Regions from separate parts of the Streptomonospora halophila genome, predicted to be linked through region 2. Evidence: predicted binding sites of a transcription regulator. Region 2 holds the regulator's gene; the other holds the start of a gene.
The links. Region 2 encodes HrcA, which represses chaperone genes, less so after heat shock. Its sites were predicted from a motif close to TTGGCACTCTCNNNNNGAGAGTGCCAA; they were not measured.
Positions count from the first base shown of each region.

Region 1: a site for HrcA is predicted at 3,849-3,875, ahead of ABEA15_RS20555 (FmdB family zinc ribbon protein). Genes of this name have one in related genera too.

Region 1 is NZ_BAABIK010000028.1:44,140-49,933, forward strand. Features, by position in the region: gene ABEA15_RS20530 (MogA/MoaB family molybdenum cofactor biosynthesis protein) at 1-210, opposite strand, end outside; gene moaC (cyclic pyranopterin monophosphate synthase MoaC) at 207-695, opposite strand; gene glp (molybdotransferase-like divisome protein Glp) at 733-1,968, opposite strand; gene galU (UTP--glucose-1-phosphate uridylyltransferase GalU) at 2,035-2,964, opposite strand; gene ABEA15_RS20550 (5-formyltetrahydrofolate cyclo-ligase) at 3,150-3,710, shown strand; gene ABEA15_RS20555 (FmdB family zinc ribbon protein) at 3,888-4,286, shown strand; gene ABEA15_RS20560 (SAF domain-containing protein) at 4,787-5,431, shown strand; partial or broken gene ABEA15_RS25680 (transposase) at 5,428-5,794, shown strand, end outside.
Region 2 is NZ_BAABIK010000005.1:9,683-15,476, reverse strand. Features, by position in the region: gene ABEA15_RS05865 (DUF4870 domain-containing protein) at 1-173, opposite strand, end outside; gene ABEA15_RS05860 (DUF4870 domain-containing protein) at 393-1,553, opposite strand; gene ABEA15_RS05855 (DUF3097 domain-containing protein) at 1,654-2,502, opposite strand; gene hrcA (heat-inducible transcriptional repressor HrcA) at 2,668-3,681, shown strand; gene dnaJ (molecular chaperone DnaJ) at 3,682-4,833, shown strand; gene ABEA15_RS05840 (16S rRNA (uracil(1498)-N(3))-methyltransferase) at 4,979-5,764, shown strand.

The DNA.
Region 1 (5,794 bases), on a different contig from region 2:
GTCGCCGACCGGAGGGCCGTCGGGGACCACCCAGGGCCCCTCGACGGCGGCGACGCCGTCCACGCGGGTGAGCTCCTCGTACAGCACACGGCCCGAGCGGTCGGAGTAGGTGCCGGCGGCGGCCCGGTTGGAGGCGGTGATCGCCGCGACCCGGTAGCGCGCGGTGGTTCCGCCGTCCGCGGGGCTCTCCGCGTCGTGCCCTGTACTCACCGCGACCGCCTCCAGTGCCCGGTCTTGCCGCCGGTCTTCTCCTCCACCCGGACGTCGGTGACCACGGCCTCGGGGTCGATCGCCTTGACCATGTCGACCAGGCCCAGCGCAGCGGTCATCACGCAGGTGAGCGCCTCCATCTCCACTCCGGTGCGGTCGGCGGTGCGCACCGTCGCGCTGATGAGCACGCCCTCGTCGGCGACCTTGAGGTCGACGTCGACGCCGTGGACCGCGATGGGGTGGCACAACGGGACGAGGTCGGGGGTCCGCTTTGCCCCCTGGATGCCCGCCAGCCGCGCAACGGCCAGCGCGTCGCCCTTGGGCACGCCCTCGCCGCGCAGCGCGGCGACGGTCTCGGCCGACAGCAGGACACGGCCGGCGGCGGTGGCGGTGCGGGCGCTGACGTCCTTGGCCGACACGTCGACCATCCGGGCCGCGCCCGCGGAGTCCAGGTGGCTCAGCCCCGAAGGATGGGCCTCTGACATGGTGTTCCTCCTCCTCAGCGGGGTCCGGTGGCTGCGGTCAGAATGCCTCGGGCAGGCGCAGGACCTCCACCACGCTGCCCTCCTCCAGCTCGGTGACCGCTTCGGGGACCACGACCAGCGCGTTGGCCTCCGCAAGCGCCGAGAGCTGGTGAGACCCCTGCCGGGTGGCGGGCTGGGCGGTGTAGGGGGTGGGTCCTGCCGAGCCGTCGTACTCCAGCACCGCCCGCAGGTAGGAGCGCCGGCCCTTGGGCGAGTGCGGCACCGGCGCCGTGAGCCGGGCGTGCACGGCCGGGAGGGGGTCGGGCGCCAGCCCCCGCAGCCGGCGCAGCACCGGCCGCACGAACAGCTGGAAGGACACGTAGGAGCTGACCGGGTTCCCGGGCAGAGTCAGGATCGGGGTGGCGGACTCGCCGACGGTGCCGGCTCCCTGCGGCATCCCCGGCTGCATGGCGACCTTGTCGAAGCTCACCGTGCCCAGCCGCGACAGCACCTCCTTGACCACGTCGTAGACGCCCATGCTGACGCCGCCGGTGGTCAGCACGATGTCGGCCTGCACGAGCACGTCCTCGACGGTCTCCAGGACGGTGGCCGGGTCGTCGCCGACGAAGCCCCGGCGGACCGCCGAGCACCCTGCGTCCAGCGCCGCCGCCGTCAGCATGTAGCTGTTGGACTCCCAGATCTGGCCCGGGCCGATCGCCGATCCCGGCTCGACCAGTTCGGCGCCGGTGGAGAGCACCACCACGCGTGGCCGGGGGTGCACCGGCACCGTTCCGCGGCCGACCGCGGCCGCCACCGCGAGCTCCCCCGCCCCCAGGCGCACGCCCGGCCGCAGAACGGTGGTGCCCTTCTCGACGTCCTCGCCGACCCGCCGGATGGCGTTGCCCGGCTGGACCGGGCGGTCGACGGCGACGGTCGCCAGACCGCCGTCGGTCCACTCGACGGGGACCACCGCGTCGGCGCCGCGCGGCAGCGGCGCTCCGGTCATGATGCGCGCGCAGTGCCCGCGGCGCACGGCGGTGGCCGCCACGTCGCCGGCGGGGATGTCGGCCACCACGGGAAGGCGTACCGGCTCCTGCGCGGAGGCGCCGGCGAGGTCGTCGGCGGCGACCGCGTAGCCGTCCATGGAGGAGTTGTCGAACTGGGGCAGTGAGACGGCGGAGGATACGGCCTCGGCGAGCACGCCGCCGTGGGCGCGCAGCAGGTCCAGCTCGATGGGTTCGAGCGGCTCGACCAGGTCCAGGACGTCGCGGATGTGCTGCTCGACGGTCTTCATTTCCTCACCCACTGTTCGGCTGGGCCGCCCTCGGGCGTGCTGGGGGCGGAGGCGGTGGAGGCGTGTTCAGGAGTCGCCGCCGGCGGCGGTGTGCCGGTCGACGAAGTCGCGCAGCCACGGCAGCAGGTCCGCGGCCAGGTCCGGGCGCTCACATGCGAATTCCACCACAGTGCGCAGGTAGTCGGCCTTGTTGCCGGTGTCGTAGCGCTGACCGCGGAAGAGCACGCCGTGCACGGGGCCGCCGTCGGCGGGCTTGCGCTGGGCGAGCTCCAGCAGCGCGTCGGTCAGCTGGATCTCGCCGCCGCGGCCGGGAGGGGTCTCGCGCAGCACGTCGAAGACGGCGGGGTCGCAGATGTAGCGGCCGATGATCGCCCAGCGGCTGGGCGCCTGGTCGGCGGCCGGCTTCTCGACGAGGTCGGTGACGGTGACGACGTCGTCCTCGCCGGTGGGCTCGATGGCGGCGCAGCCGTAGAGGGAGACCTGCTCGGGCTCGACCTCCATGAGGGCGACGACGCTGCCCCCGTAAGTCTCGCGGACCTGGATCATGCGCCGCAGCAGGGCCTCGCGGGGGCCGATGAGGTCGTCGCCGAGCAGCACCGCGAACGGCTCGTCGCCGACGTGGGCGGAGGCGCACAGCACGGCGTGGCCCAGGCCGCGGGGCTCGCCCTGGCGGACGTAGTGGACCTGCGCCAGCTCGCTGGACTCGCGCACGGCGTGCAGCCGCTGGGTGTCGCTCTTGGCCCGCAGCGCCTCCTCCAGCTCGTAGGCGCGGTCGAAATGGTCCTCGATCGAGCGCTTGGAGCGGCCGGTGACCATCAGGACGTCGTCGAGTCCGGCGGCGACGGCCTCCTCGACGACGTACTGGATCGCCGGTTTGTCGACGATGGGCAGCATCTCCTTGGGTGTCGCCTTGGTGGCCGGGAGGAACCGGGTGCCCAGTCCGGCCGCGGGCACGACGGCCTTCGCGACGCCGGGGCGGCGTTCTGTATCTGTCATGTCGGCACTTTAGGACACCGCCCGGGTGCGCGGCGTCCGGCACGCGTGGGCCTGTGCGGCCGAACGGCCGGAGGCGCCGGAGCCCGTGTCGGCGGCGGTGGCGGCCGGGCGCTCCCGGGCGCCACCGCCGACCGCACGAGCTGGAAGACTGCTGTCTCGTGAGCGCACAGGAGACCAAGCAGGAGATGCGCCGGCGGATCGCCGCGGCGCGGCGGTCCATGCCCGAGTACGAGCGGAGCGCGGCCGGGTCGGCGATCCGCGACGCGCTGGCGGCGGAGCCGCTGCTCACGACGGGCGGGACGGTGGCCGCCTACTACGCGGTGGGTACCGAGCCCGACACCCGCAAGCTGATCGCGGCGCTGTGGAAGCGCGGCACCTACGTACTTCTGCCGGTGTTCCTCGACAGCGGCGAGCTCGACTGGGCCGCCTACGACGGGCCCGACAGCCTGGCCGAGGCGCGGTACGGGCTGCTGGAACCGACGGGGCGCCGCTACGGGCCCGATGCGGTCCGCCGGGCGGCGGCGGTCGTGTGCCCGGCGCTGGCGGTGGACGGCCGCGGGCTGCGGTTGGGGCGGGGCGCCGGGTGCTACGACCGGGCGCTGGCCCGGGTGGGTCCGCACACCCGCACGCTGGCGGTGATTTACGACACAGAGCTGGTGGAGTCGGTCCCGGCCGAGCCGCACGACCGGCCGGTGGACGGGGTGGTGACGCCGAGCGGGGGGATGCGCCTGCTGCCGGCGGCCTGACGGCGGACGCGGCCGCCCTGTACTGGGGGAACACCCGCCGGGCCCGCGGCGTTCGAGCATGACGGCAGCGTGATCGCAGGCGATCTCGACGGCGCCGCACCCCCGATGTCGCGGCTGTGCTGCCGGACCGCGTAATATTTGGCAGTCGACGGGTGAGAGTGCCAATAGGAGGACCCAGTGCCGACGTACCAGTACGCATGCACCGAGTGCGGCTCCCAGATGGAGGTCGTGCAGAGCTTCAGCGACGACTCGCTCACCGTCTGCCCCGAGTGCCAGGGCCGGCTGCGCAAGGTGTACTCAGCGGTGGGCATCGTCTTCAAGGGATCGGGCTTCTACCGCACCGACAGCAGCGCCTCCCCGGACCGGTCGTCCACGGCGGCCTCCGGCGCGAGCGCGAACGGCGAGTCCGGCGCCACCGCGAAGAGCGAGTCGGCGTCCTCCGGATCGGACTCCGGTTCGTCCTCCGGATCGTCGTCCGGATCGGACTCCTCCTCGGCGAAGTCGGACTCCTCCGGCGCCAAGGAGAGCAAGGCCCCCGCCGGATCCGGCGCCTCCTCCACCTCCGCGAGCAGCTGAGGCGGGTCCCGGCACCCGCCCGGCCTCCGGCGCCCGGCTGATTCCGCCACGGCCGGCGGGCGGTTCCGCCGCGGCCGGTCATACGCGCTCCCGCCCGTCGCCGGGGTCCCGAAGGACGGCCGGCCGGCGGCGAGGACGCCGCGCGGCCGTTCCCGTCCGCGGTAGCGCCGCCCGACCGCCGCACACGCCGCTCGTGCGCTCCGGGGCCGCCGAGGCCGCGAGGGCGGCGACGGCCCGAGCGGCCCCGCCCCGCTCCCGGCCGGGAACATGGACGCCGACCGCGGCGCCCGGGCCCCCTGGCGCAAACCCACCCGCGGCGCCTGTGGACGGCGGCGGCACGGTCGGCGACCGGCGGCCTACCGTACGGGCATGCACGCCGCCGTTGTGTTCACCGCACGCTCCGCCCGCACTCCGGTCCCGGACCCCCACGTGGTCCCGCCCCCGCTCGCTCCGCATCTCTGCCCGCCCGGCTCCGTGCCCTCGCCCGCAGGGGCGGCGCGGTGAGCGGGCGCGGATCCGCGAGCGCACCGCTGCGCGCGCTCGCCCGCCTGCGCCGACCCCTGGGCGCTCTCTGCGCCGCGCTCGCGCTGACAGGCGCAGTGCTGCTGCTGCGGCCGCCGCCGGCACCCGCCACCGAGGTGCTCGTGGCCGCACGGCGGCTCGACGCGCTCTCCCCCTTGGCGCCCGGCGACCTCGCAGTGCGGGCCCTGCCGCCGGCGGCGGTGCCCGAGCACGCGCTGCGCCCGCACGACGACCCGCTCGGGCGCTCGCTCACCGGCCCCGTCACCCGCGGCGAGGTCCTCACCCGCGCGCGCATCGCCGGGCCTCCCGCACACGGGCGTGACCCGGGTCTGGTGGCGGCCCCGGTGCGGCCGACCGGCACGCTCCCCGACGGCCTGGTGCACCCGGGCAGCAGGGTCGACGTGCTGGCGGCCGCGGGCGGCGGCGCCGCGCCCCTCGGCGGCGAGGCGCCGCCCGCGCGGACCGTCGTCGAGGACCGCCCGGTGGTCGCCGTCGAGGAGGCCGGGGCTTCGGGCGCCGCGTCGGCCGGCCCGCTGCTCGTGCTGGCCGTGCGCCCGGCCGAGGCGCGCGCCCTCGCAGGGCACGCGGGCACATCGCACCTGTCGATCACCCTCCGAAGATGATCCATGTCAGCACCTTGTGCCTGTTCGCCCCGGGGCACCGCGCGGCCGCCCGAGACCGGCCACGCGACGGCCCGGACGTCCCTAGCGGGGGGCGGGGTAGGGGCGGCTTCCGGCGGTTCCTGCTGCGGAGAAGCCCGGTGGGCCCGGCGGCGGAGGTCGTGAACGGCGCGGTCGTCGCCGACCCGGCGGCCCCGTTCCCCGACGCTCGGCACACCGCTGACCGGCCTGTCCGGCGGCGTGCGGCCGTCGGCTGGACCGCGGTACCCGACGCCCGGTCGGTCAAGTCCGGCGAAGGCGGTGCCGAGCGCGGATTCGACGCGGGCAAGAGGACCACCGGCCGCAAGCGCCACCTGATCACCGATA
Region 2 (5,794 bases):
TGGCCGTATCCGGGCTGGGGGCCCGTACCGTAGCCCTGCTGCGGACCCGACTGGGGCCCGTAGTTGGGGTCGACCCCGGGCGGCGGGCTGTAGCCGCCGGGGTAGTTCGGGTAGCCGCCGGGCTGCTGCTGGCCGCCGCCGTGGGGCTGGTCCGGCTGGGGTGGGTAGCTCATGTCTGCTGGTCTCCTCTGTGAGTGGCCCCCGGCGTCCGCCGGGGGCGCTGCGATCGCATCAGGCGCGGCGCCGCTCCTGCCGGACGGCCGGGCCTCGTGAGTCTCGGCCGGGCGCCCGGCCGCTGAAGGCCTCTCCCGGTCAGACTCCGCAACCGGGTGCTGGGTTCCCGCGCGGCGCGGGCCGGCGGCGCCGCCCGCCCGCCCGCGCCCCGCGGCCGGTCACTTGACCATGCGGATCGACACCGGATAGCGGTACTGGCTGCCGCGGTTCGCGCTGAGCGCGGCCAGCACGCCGAGCACGATCGAGGCCACCCAGATCACCGCCACGAGCACGGAGCCGATCCAGGAGATGGACGGTGCGAAGACCCCGAGGCCGATGTAGACCGCCCAGGCGATGAAGTAGGGGATCAGCAGGGTCAGCTGGAAGTTCAGCGCCTCGCCCGCCTGATGGCGGACGAACGGGGAGTCCTTGCGCTTCACCGAGTAGATGATCAGGGCGGGCAGCCAGCCCAAGCACGACAGGATGACGCCGGAGAGGTGGGCGATCATCGCCCAGGTGGCGTCGTCGGAGGCGTCGGGCCGGTGAGGTCGGCCCGGAGCGTAGCCGGGCTGCTGGGGGAAGCCCTGCTGGGGGTAGCCCTGCTGCCCCGGGGGCGGGCCGCCGGGGAAGGCGCCCGGCTGCTGCTCGTAGCCCTGCTGCTGCGGCGCGCCCGGCTGCGGCCCGTACCCGGGCTGCTGCGGCTGCTGGTAACCGGGCTGGGGCTGTTGGTAGGGCGCCTGGGGATGGCCGGGTTGCGGCTGGCCGTAACCCGGTTGCTGCTGGCCCGGCGCCGTCCCGTATCCCGGCTGGGGCTGCTGCGGCTGCGGGTATCCGGGGGCCTGCTGCTGGTAGGGCTGCTCGCCGTATCCGGGTTGTCCGTAGCCGGGCTGTCCGCCGCTGGGCTGGCCGTATCCGGGTTGTCCGTAGCCGGGTTGTCCGTAGCCGGGTTGTCCGTATCCGGGCTGAGCGTAGCCGGGCTGTCCGCCGCTGGGCTGGCCGTAGCCGGGCTGTCCGCCGCTGGGCTGGCCGTAGCCGGGTTGTCCGTAGCCGGGCTGTCCGCCGCTGGGCTGGCCGTATCCGGGCTGAGCGTAGCCGGGCTGGCCGCCGCTGGGCTGGCCGTAGTCCGGCTGCGCGGCGCCGGGTTGCCCGTATTCGGGCTGTCCGTAGGCGGGCTGCCCCCCGCTGGGTTGGCCGTACTCGGGCTGCCCGTAGCCGGGCTGCTCGCCGGTGCCCGCCTGCCCCTGGCCGGGCTGCCCGCCAGAGGGAGCGCGGCCTGGTGCCGACTGGTCACCGGAGGGCCCCTCCTGGGGCTGTGGTCGGTTGGGCGGGGTCTCGCTCATCTTGTCCCTTGGCTGTGCCGATTGCGTTGGGCCGATAGTGCCATCAGGTGCCCCGTCAGGCCACCGCGCACCCCTCGCGCGCGGTACGCCCGGACACGTCTTAGTCTTGCACCCCGTGCGCCGCGGTGACGAAGTCGATGAGCTCTTCGACGCGGCCCAGCAGCTCCGGTTCGAGGTCGGCGTAGCTGCGCACCGACCCCAGGATCCGGTGCCAGGCCTCACCGGGCTCCTCGTCGCTGCCCAGTGCCCGCAGGACCCCCTCCTTCCACGATACGCCGCGCGGCACCCGCGGCCACGCGGAGAACCCCAGCACGGACGGCTTGACCGCCTGCCAGATGTCGATGAAGGGGTGGCCGGTGACCAGCACGTCGGGCGAGGCGACCTGCTCGGCGATGCGGCTCTCCTTCGAGCCCGGCACCAGGTGGTCCACCAGGACGCCCAGCCGCCGACCCGGCTCCGGGCCGAAGTCGGCCACGATCGCGGGCAGGTGGTCGACGCCTTCGAGGTACTCCACGACCACGCCCTCCACGCGCAGGTCGTGCCCCCAGACCTTCTCGACGAGCTCGGCGTCGTGGACGCCTTCGACGTAGATGCGGCTCTGCCTGGCCACCCGCGGGCGCGCGCCCCGCACGGCGATCGACCCGGAGGCGCTGCGGGCCGGGCCCGAGGGCTCCGCGGCGGGCCGTACCGCGGTCACGGGGCGGCCGTCGAGGAGGAAGGCCGCGGGTTCGAGGTCGAAGACGCGGTGGCGGCCGTGCCGGTCCTCCAGGGTCACGGTCCGCTTGTCCCATCCCACGACGGCGCCGCAGAACCCCTCGTCGGCCGACTCCAGGACGATCCCCTGCTCCAGCGCGACCTCGGCGACGGCGCCCTTGCGCGGCAGGCGCCACTCGCCCGCCAGGACGTCTGGGCCGTACCTCTTGCCCGAGCTGTCGGAGTTGGTGTGCACGGCGGGGATTGTATCCGCGGTCGCGCCGCCGCGCTGGGCGGCGCGGGGGCCGGTCGGAGGCGACGCGCCGCCGTGCGGCGGGATCCGGCGGCCCGTTTTCGATCCGACCTTGCACGACGGCATAGAATTAGCACTTAGGACCATGGAGTGCCAGGAGGTGAGCACGTGCTCGACGAGCGGAAGCTGGCGGTTCTGCGTGCGATCGTCGAGGATTACGTGTCCACGAACGAGCCCGTGGGGTCCAAGGCGCTGTCGGACCGGCATACCCTCGGTGTTTCCCCCGCTACCATCCGCAACGACATGGTGGCCCTGGAGGAGGACGGCTACATCGCCCAGCCGCACACGAGCGCCGGGCGGGTCCCCACGGACAAGGGCTACCGGCTGTTCGTGGACCGGCTGTCCACCGTGAAGCCGCTCTCCGGAGCCGAGCGGCGCGCCATCGAGACCTTCCTCGGCGGCGCGGTCGACCTCGACGAGATCGTGGGGCGCACGGTGCGCCTGCTGGCCCAGCTCACACGCCAGGTGGCGGTGGTACAGTACCCGTCGCTCACGCGGTCGTCGGTTCAGCACGTGGAGCTGGTCCCGCTGGGCCAGCAGCGCGTGATGATGGTCCTCATCACCGACACCGGCCGCGTCGAGCAGCGGGTCATAGACGGTCTGGAGGCGGTCAGCGAGGACGCTGTGGACAGCCTCCGGCAGATGCTCAACCGGGCTCTGGTGGGCACGTGGCTCACCGAGGTCCCCAGTGCCGTGGAGGATCTGCCCGGCCAGCTGCCGCCGGACGACCGCGCCCTTGCCGCGGCCGTGCTGTCGGTTCTGCTGGAGAGCCTCGTCGAGCGCCACGACGAGAAGATCGTCCTCGGTGGTACGGCGAATCTCGCCGCGATGGATTTGTCGGCTAGCCTGCGGGACGTACTCGAGGCTTTGGAAGAAAACGTCGTGCTGCTCCGTTTGCTGGGAGAGGCGGGCGACCCTTCCATGCTGACGGTGCGCATCGGCGCCGAGAACTCTCACGAGGGTCTGAGATCCACATCGATCGTCTCGGCCGGTTACGGGATCGGCGATCAGCCTCTGGCCAAGATCGGTGTGGTCGGCCCCACTCGGATGGACTACCCAGGAACGATGGGAGCGGTACGCGCTGTGGCTCGGTACCTCGGACAGATACTTGCGGGGCAGTAAGTGGCGAGAGACTACTACGAGATCCTCGGGGTGCGGCGCGACGCATCCAAGGACGAGATCAAGAAGGCGTATCGGCGGCTCGCCCGCGAACTCCACCCGGACGTCAACCCGGACCCGGCCACGCAGGATCGCTTCAAGGAAGTGACCCAGGCCTACGAGGTCCTCTCCGACGACAGCAAGCGCCGGATGTTCGACATGGGCGCCGATCCCTTCGCGCCCTCCGGCGGAGGCGGCGGAGCGGGGGCCGGCGGCTTCGGCGCGGGCGGCTTCCCCTTCGACGACATCATGAACGCGTTCTTCGGCGGCGGCCAGCCCGGCGGCGGGCGCAGCCCCCGCGACCGGGCGCGGCGCGGGCGCAGCATCAAGGTCCGCATCGAGCTGGACCTCTCCGAGACCGCGTTCGGCGTGACCAAGGACGTCACCTTCCCCACGGCGGTGCTGTGCAACACCTGCCAGGGCGAGGGCACGGCCAAGGGCACCCACCGCCAGACCTGCGACATGTGCCAGGGGCGCGGTGAGGTCTCGCAGGTCGCGCGGTCGTTCCTGGGCCAGGTCATGACCACGCGGCCGTGCCCGCAGTGCTCCGGGCAGGGCTCGGTCATCACCGATCCCTGCGCCGACTGCGCCGGCGAGGGCCGCGTGCGCGAGAAGGTCACCCGCAAGGTGCAGATCCCCGCGGGCGTCGAGGACGGCACCCAGATCCAGCTGGCCGGCGAGGGCGAGGTCGGCCCCAACGGCGGCCCGCGCGGCGACATCTTCCTGGAGATCGTGCAGCGCCCGCACCCGACCTTCGAGCGGCGCGGCGACGACCTGCACTGCACCATAACCGTGCCGATGACCGCCGCCGCGCTGGGTGCCTCGTTCACCTTCGAGACGCTCGACGGCACCGAGGAGATCGACCTGCGGCCCGGCACCGGCTCCGGCCACGTCATCACGCTGCAGGGGCGCGGCAGCCGCCACCTCGACGGCGCGGGGCGCGGCGACCTGATGATCCAGGTCGACGTCGAGACCCCCGCCAAGCTGGACGAGGAGCAGGAGGCACTGCTGCGCAAGTTCGCCGAGCTGCGCGGCGAGGACCAGCCTCCGGGCAAGTTCAGCCCGGGCCACGGCGGCCTGTTCTCGCGGCTGCGCGACGCCTTCGGGGCGCGCTGAGGCCTCGGCCGCGGCCTCCGCGGATCGTCCGCCGGGCGCTCGGACACGGGCCGGCTCCGCGTGCTCGCACGCACGGAGCCGGCCCGCGTCTGTGGCCGGCCGTCGTGCCGGGCGCCCGCGCCCGGCCCTGGAATTGGGGTGAGGTGTGACACCTCCGGTCTTCTTGTGCGAACCCGGCCGGCTCGACGGCGGCACCGTGGTGCTGTCCGGCCCCGAGGGCCGGCACGCCGCGACGGTGCGGCGGGTCGCCGTGGGCGAGCCCCTGCACCTGGTCGACGGCGCCGGGACCCGCGCGCGCTGCCGGGTGCTCGAAGCCGGCGGGGACCGCGTGGTCTGCGCGGTCGAGGAGCGCGGCGTCGACCCGCCGCCCCGCCCGCACCTCACCGTGGTCCAGGCGCTGCCCAAGGGCGACCGCGGCGAGCTGGCGGTGGAGGTCATGACCGAGGCGGGCGTCGACCGCATCGTGCCCTGGGCGGCCGAGCGGTGCATCACCCGCTGGAAGCCCGAGCGGGCGGCCAAGTCGCTGGCCAAGTGGCGCGCCGCCGCGCGCGAGGCCGCCAAGCAGTCGCGGCGCAGCCGGATCCCCGAGGTCACCGAGCAGGCCGGAATCGGCGAGGCCTGCGCACGGGTCGCCGCGGCCGGCGTCGCTGTCGTGCTGCACGAGGACGCCGGGGTCCGCCTCTCGGCGCTGCCGCTGCCCGAGCGCCTGACGGCACCCGAGCCGCCCGCGGCCGGCGCGGGGGCGGGGCCCGCCGACGAGGACGGGATCGTGCTGGTGGTCGGCCCCGAAGGCGGATTCTCCGAAAGCGAGCTGGGCGCGCTGGAGACAGCGGGCGCGGTGCGCGCCCTGCTGGGCCCGACGGTGCTGCGCACGTCCACCGCCGGCGTGGCCGCGCTCTCTGTGCTCCAGGCGCGCTGCGGGCGGTGGTGAATCCGCCGGTGCGGCCGCCGGGCGGTGCTC